2 linked regions of the Cytobacillus luteolus genome follow. The protein of the gene in region 2 binds, or shares a complex with, the protein of the main gene of each other region. Links are inferred from orthologs where the notes say so. Each region holds a gene or a part of one and is shown on either strand. Other genes may lie near its edges.

Region 1 (3,299 bases), on a different replicon or contig from region 2:
GAAGAGTAATTCCTCTTGTTCCATTACATCAATAATGACTCGTCCTTCACCAAGCTTTAAGGCAGCCTCTAACGAATCAGCTAAACGCGATTCAACACCTTCTTTAACTACAATACGGTCAATAACCACTTCAATGGAATGCTTCTTATTTTTTTCAAGTTCAATATCATCTGAGAGTTCTTGCATTTCACCATTTACACGAACACGTACATAGCCTTGTTTTTTAACATCTTCTAACACTTTTACATGTGTACCTTTACGTCCAGATACTACAGGTGCCAACACCTGAAGCTTCGTACGCTCAGAATATTCCATAATGCGATCCACCATCTGCTCAATTGTTTGAGAGGTGATTTCGATATGATGTTTGGGACAGGTTGGCCTTCCTACTCTTGCAAACAATAATCTTAAGTAATCATAAATTTCAGTAACCGTACCGACAGTTGACCTGGGGTTACGGCTTGTTGTTTTTTGATCAATTGAAATTGCTGGTGATAAACCTTCAATTGCGTCTACATCTGGCTTATCCATTTGCCCTAGAAATTGACGAGCATAGGCTGAAAGTGATTCAACATAGCGGCGTTGACCTTCTGCATAAATCGTATCAAATGCGAGTGAAGATTTCCCTGAGCCAGATAAGCCAGTTAGGACAACTAGCTTATCTCTGGGTATCGTGACATCGACATTTTTTAGATTATGAGCCCTTGCTCCCTTTACGATAATTTTATCCATTGCCATACTACTGTCATCCTTCCGCCTTTAGCACTAATAGAAGATCACGAAGCTCTGCTGCTCGTTCAAAGTCAAGCGCTTTTGCTGCCTCTTTCATTTCTACTTCTAAATCCTTGATTACTTTTTCTCGTTCTTTCTTCGTTAAATTTGATAGCTTCGGAGTTGCATCGTAGTCTTCTGTAACCTCAGCAGCATGAGTAGCTTTGATGAGATTATGAACATCCTTCTTAATCGTCTGTGGTGTAATTCCGTGCTTTCTATTGTATTCCTCTTGTATTTCTCGACGTCGTCCCGTTTCTCTTATTGCAATCTCCATTGAGTTCGTCATTTTATCAGCATACATAATAACCCTTCCGTTCGCGTTACGCGCTGCACGACCAATGGTTTGAATTAGTGATCTCTCTGAGCGCAGGAAGCCTTCTTTGTCTGCATCTAAAATGGCTACAAGTGAAACCTCTGGAATATCCAGACCTTCTCTTAATAGATTAATTCCAACTAACACATCATATTTACCTAAACGAAGATCTCGAATAATTTCAATACGTTCTAATGTCTTAATTTCTGAGTGCAAATAGTTCACTTTAATCCCAATGTCTTTTAAGTAATTTGTTAGGTCCTCAGACATTTTTTTCGTCAAGGTGGTTATTAACACACGTTCGTTTTTCTCAACCCTTTCCTGAATTTCACCCAGTAGATCATCAATTTGACCTTGGATTGGTCGAACATCAATTGGTGGATCAAGTAATCCAGTTGGTCTTATGATTTGTTGTACAACCTCTGGTGTTTTTTCAAGCTCGTAGGGACCAGGTGTTGCTGAAACATAAACAATTTGGTCAATATGGTTTTCGAATTCTTCAAACCGTAGTGGACGATTATCCATGGCAGATGGTAAACGGAAACCATGATCTACTAGTACCTGTTTCCTTGCCTGGTCACCGTTAAACATCCCACGAATTTGCGGGATTGTTACGTGTGATTCATCAATGACGATTAACAGATCCCTTGGAAAGAAGTCCATTAACGTATATGGAGTGGACCCTGATGGCCTTAAGGTTAAATGGCGTGAATAGTTCTCAATTCCTGAGCAAAAGCCCATTTCACGCATCATCTCAAGGTCATACTTTGTGCGTTGCTCTATCCGTTGCGCTTCCAGTAATTTTCCATTATCTCGAAATTCTTTTAAACGTTCCTCTAGCTCCACTTCAATATTTTTAATGGCAATTTGCATTTTTTCCTCACGGGTAACGAAGTGGGATGCCGGGAAAATTGCAACATGATCACGGTCTCCGAGAATTTCACCAGTCAATGCATCTACTTCACGAATTCTTTCAATTTCGTCTCCAAAAAATTCAATTCGAATACAGTGCTCATCTTTAGATGCTGGGAATATCTCTACCACATCACCGCGCACACGGAAAGTCCCACGTCGGAAGTCGATATCATTTCGTTCATATTGAACATCTACTAGCTTATGTAATAATTGATTTCGCTCAAGCTCCATTCCCACTCGTAGGGAAACGACAAGCTCTTTGTATTCTTCTGGCGAACCTAGACCATAAATACAGGAAACACTCGCAATGATGATGACATCTCGACGCTCGAATAAGGCAGAAGTAGCAGAGTGACGAAGTTTATCAATCTCATCATTGACACTCGAATCTTTTTCAATAAATGTATCAGACGATGGAACATAAGCCTCAGGTTGATAGTAATCGTAGTAACTAACAAAGTATTCAACCGCATTATTCGGGAAGAATTCTTTGAACTCACTATAAAGCTGACCTGCTAATGTTTTGTTATGGGCAATGATGAGGGTTGGTCGATTTAGTTCTTTGATTACGTTTGAAATCGTAAAGGTTTTTCCAGTTCCAGTAGCCCCTAATAAGGTTTGATGTTTCTTTCCTGCATTAATTCCTTCGATAATTTGTTTGATTGCTCTTGGCTGATCGCCTTGTGGTGAATACTTTGAGACTAACTCAAATTGATCCTTCACAAAAAAGCCTCCATTCGGAAATGTTGATCTATTGTTAGTATTAGTTTCAATTCAGATTTGCATTTGATACCTTTTCTAGGCTGAAAAATAAGGTCCGATCTTGTTGTAAAAATATTGTACCACAACTTTAGTAAAAATCACCAAAAACACGAACTGATATTCGATTTTTTGTGAGTATTTTTTTTAAGGAAAGTATTTACCTGTTTTAGGAAAGTAAGTACTCTCTTCAGGTAAGTATTTTCACGATTAAGTTAAGTATTTAAACGTTTGAATTAAGTATTTATAGAATACAGGTAAGTATTTCTATTTAATTGGAAAAATCAACTCTTTTTCAAAAAAAAACAGCGGCATTTCCTCAACGGAAGCCACTGCTTTATTTATCCTTTATATCCTTCTACCATTTTTTTCGAATAGATATATCCCGCTGCTAATGAAATCACATCAACTACACCAATTAAGATTGAGTCAGTGTAGCCCTGATATACGGACGCTACAAGTAGCAAGATTGTTAATAGAGTTCCTACATATAAGCTATAAGTTACTCTCGTAAACAGAATGACTAATAAGCATGGAA
Region 2 (3,368 bases):
AAACGTAACGGAATTGAACGGATTGTTTTAAGATTCTCCGTAATATCCTCACCAATGCTCCCATCACCGCGCGTTGCACCCTGTGCAAAGATCCCTTCCTGATACCTAAGAGAAACAGCAAGTCCATCAATTTTCATCTCACATACATAGGAAACATCATTTCCAACAACCTGTTTTACTCTACGATCAAAATCACGCAAGTCTTGCTCACTGAAGGCATTTCCTAAACTCAGCATAGGTGTTCGATGTTCTACTTTATCGAATGCATCTAAAATTGTACCTCCAACTCGTTGTGTCGGAGAGTCCACAGTTTTAAATTCTGGAAATTGACCTTCAAGATCAACTAACTCACGCAATAGTGCATCATATTCGGCATCTGAAACAGAAGGAGTGTCCATTACATGATATTCATAGTTATATCGATTTAGTAACTCTTGTAATTCTTGAACGCGACTTTGTGCAGTATGTTTGTCCATGCATCGGTTCCTTTCATCATTTCATTAGTAGCAATCAATACTAGAACTAGTACTTATTCTTTAGTAATCGGTGCGAATTTAGCTAACAGGCGCTTAATACCTACCGGACTTGGAAAGGCAATATCTAGCTCCTTGGATTCTCCTTCACCTTTCACGCTCACAACTGTGCCTACTCCCCATTTCTTATGGGATGCTTTGTCTCCTACCTTCCAGCCAATTTCATCCCCACCAGTTGAAGACATAGTTGGGCTAATGGTTGCTCTTCGTTCAGGCTGTCTAGTATTTGAAAACGGTGATGTATCGAATGGTGAAGCTTGCGACCTTGGCTGTCTTTGTTGTCTTTGCTGCCTTTGTTGCCTTTCTTCTTCCATTAACTTTTCACGCAAATCTTCAATTAAGTCTGCAGGAATTTCACTAATAAAACGAGAAACAGGATTCATATTCGTACGTCCAAATAACGTTCTCATTTGTGCGTTTGTTATAAACAATTCTTCTTCAGCTCTTGTAATTCCAACATAGGCAAGACGTCTTTCTTCTTCCATTTCATCTTCTTCCATTAAGGAACGACTATGCGGGAAAACCCCTTCCTCAAGGCCAATTAGGAATACAACAGGAAACTCTAGTCCCTTAGCTGAGTGTAAAGTCATTAGGACTACCGCATCGCCTTTGTTTTGGTCATCTTCTTCTAATTTATCAATATCTGCAACAAGAGCCAAATCAGTTAAGAACGCGACTAAACTTTTATCTTCATTCTTTTCTTCAAAGTTCTTTGTAACAGATAGAAACTCATCGATGTTTTCAAGTCTACTTTGTGCTTCTAGTGTTTTTTCAGTTTTTAACATTTCACGGTAACCTGTTTTATCTAATACTTCATCTACTAATTCAGTCACAGATAAATACTCTTGCATGTTGACCCAATTATTAATTTGATTACGGAATTCAACAAGAGCATTGTAGATTTTGCCGCTTAATCCTATCTGTTCGATTTCTTCTAATGCCTGAAACATGGATAGATCATGTGCAGTTGCATAGTTTGCAATCTTATCAATAGACGAAGCACCAACACCTCGTTTAGGGGTATTTACAATTCTTGTTAAGCTAATATCATCATCTGGATTTGCGATTACACGTAAATAAGCAAGAATATCCTTGATTTCTTTTCTGTCATAGAACTTGATCCCACCAACAATCGTGTAATTAATATTTGATTTAAGTAAAACTTCCTCCATTACACGGGATTGTGCATTCGTTCTGTAAAGAATCGCGATATCTGAGTATTTCCTAGCACCACTATCCACTATTTGCTTTATTTTACCTGCAACAAATTGCCCCTCTAAAAATTCGCTATCCGCACGGTAATAAGTAATATTGTTTCCTTCCATATTTTCAGTCCATAATTTCTTAGGCTTACGATTGGAGTTCCTTTCAATTACTTCATTTGCTGCACGTAGAATTCTTTGTGTAGAGCGGTAATTTTGTTCAAGCATAATTGTCGTTGCATGTGTATAATCCTTTTCAAATGAAAGGATATTGCTGATATCAGCGCCACGCCAACGATAAATAGATTGGTCAGAGTCACCTACAACACATATATTTTTGAACCTAGAAGCTAGTAGTTTCACTAACATATATTGAGCACGGTTTGTATCTTGATACTCATCAACATGAATGTATTGAAATTTACGCTGATAAAATTCAAGAACCTCAGGGATTCGGGTAAATAATTGTATGGTCGTCATGATTAAATCATCAAAGTCTAATGCTTGGTTCTTCTTTAGACGTTTTTGGTATTCAGTGTAAACACTACTTACGACACCATCATACATACCGCCCGCTGTCTTTGCATAGTCTTCCGCCGTCGTTAATTCATTCTTTGCACTGCTAATAGACCCTAAAAGACTACGAGGATCAAACTTTTTTGGATCTATGTTTTTATCTTTAAGAATGTTCTTAATAACTGATAGCTGATCAGTTGTATCTAATATTGTGAAATTACGGTTAATACCGATTCGATCTATATCCCTTCTAAGGATTCTTACACACATGGAGTGGAAGGTGGATATCCATATATCTTCTGCAGCTGGTCCTAACAATTTTTGGACCCTTTCTTTCATTTCTCTAGCAGCCTTATTCGTAAAGGTAATCGCTAATATGTTCCAAGGTGCAACTTCCTTTTCAGCCATTAAATACGCAATTCGATGGGTAAGCACTCTTGTTTTTCCACTTCCTGCACCAGCCATAATTAAAAGTGGGCCATCTGTTGCTTTAACTGCTTCTTGTTGTTCTTTATTTAAACCAGAAAGTAATCTTTCACTGATAAATTGCATCTTTTCACCGCCTATTTACTTTTATATTACGTGAACGTATGTTCTCATTTTATAGTAAAGTTTGCTTTTTTACAAACTTGTCTTTTTAACAGCTTGTACTGTTTTTAAAGCAGCGTTCAGATCACTGTAAATGATGTTACCGACTACAATTGTGTCAGCAATCTCTCCCATTGATGCTGCTTGTTCACTGGTTGAAATGCCCCCACCGTAAAATAACTTCGTGTTTTCGAGGCTAGCTTTTACCTGTTTAACTACAGTTTCATCTCCATATTTTCCGCTATATTCTAGATAGAAAATAGGTAGATTATAAAACTTTTCTGCCATCCTACTATAAGCAATAATATCATCAATTTCTATATTAGTATTTGCATTGGTAAGCTTTGCTGCCTTACAATCCTCATTTAAGATGCAGTAGCCTTCAACTACTATTTCATCCCAGTTCATAATATCACCAAACTGTTTTACAGCTTCATGATGAAGTCCTGTAATCCATCTAGTGTCTCTACTATTTAAAACAGTTGGAATAAAATACAAATCAAACCCAGGCGTAACGGAATCGATTGTA

Evidence for each region.
Region 1: the proteins of pcrA (region 2) and uvrB are in contact, whole or in part, in a crystal structure (PDB 7EGT), measured with the Thermus thermophilus proteins. The link is inferred for Cytobacillus luteolus from one-to-one orthologs. Residues at the interface, in WP_096412145.1 of Thermus thermophilus: His654, Arg656, Phe657, Gln666, Asp668, Glu669, Lys680, Arg681, Leu682, Ser683, Lys685, Tyr686, Ala687; in WP_096411307.1 of Thermus thermophilus: Glu23, Leu25, Arg26, Asp27, Gly28, Glu29, Arg30, Phe31, Arg55, Glu326, Asp327, Phe328, Glu379, Ser382, Gln383, His398, Gly400, Arg401.

Annotation. Positions count from the first base shown.
Region 1 is NZ_JAGGKM010000005.1:336,251-339,549, reverse strand. What follows is about bases 236-3,198. They hold uvrB (excinuclease ABC subunit UvrB), read right to left. Parts: upstream 2,726-3,198; coding sequence 746-2,725; downstream 236-745. Other genes in these bases: J2Z26_RS16105 (DUF2198 family protein), read right to left, coding at 3,103-3,198; uvrA (excinuclease ABC subunit UvrA), read right to left, coding at 236-738. In the rest of the region: more of uvrA, read right to left, coding at 1-235; more of J2Z26_RS16105, read right to left, coding at 3,199-3,299. UniProt on the Escherichia coli protein: The UvrABC repair system catalyzes the recognition and processing of DNA lesions. A damage recognition complex composed of 2 UvrA and 2 UvrB subunits scans DNA for abnormalities.
Region 2 is NZ_JAGGKM010000006.1:250,378-253,745, forward strand. The notes cover bases 167-3,198. They hold pcrA (DNA helicase PcrA), read right to left. Parts: upstream 2,804-3,198; coding sequence 530-2,803; downstream 167-529. Other genes in these bases: ligA (NAD-dependent DNA ligase LigA), read right to left, coding at 167-476; pcrB (heptaprenylglyceryl phosphate synthase), read right to left, coding at 2,873-3,198. Also shown: more of ligA, read right to left, coding at 1-166; more of pcrB, read right to left, coding at 3,199-3,368. UniProt on the Escherichia coli protein: A helicase with DNA-dependent ATPase activity. Unwinds DNA duplexes with 3'-5' polarity. Translocates on single-stranded DNA with 3'-5' polarity. Initiates unwinding more efficiently from a nicked substrate than double-stranded DNA.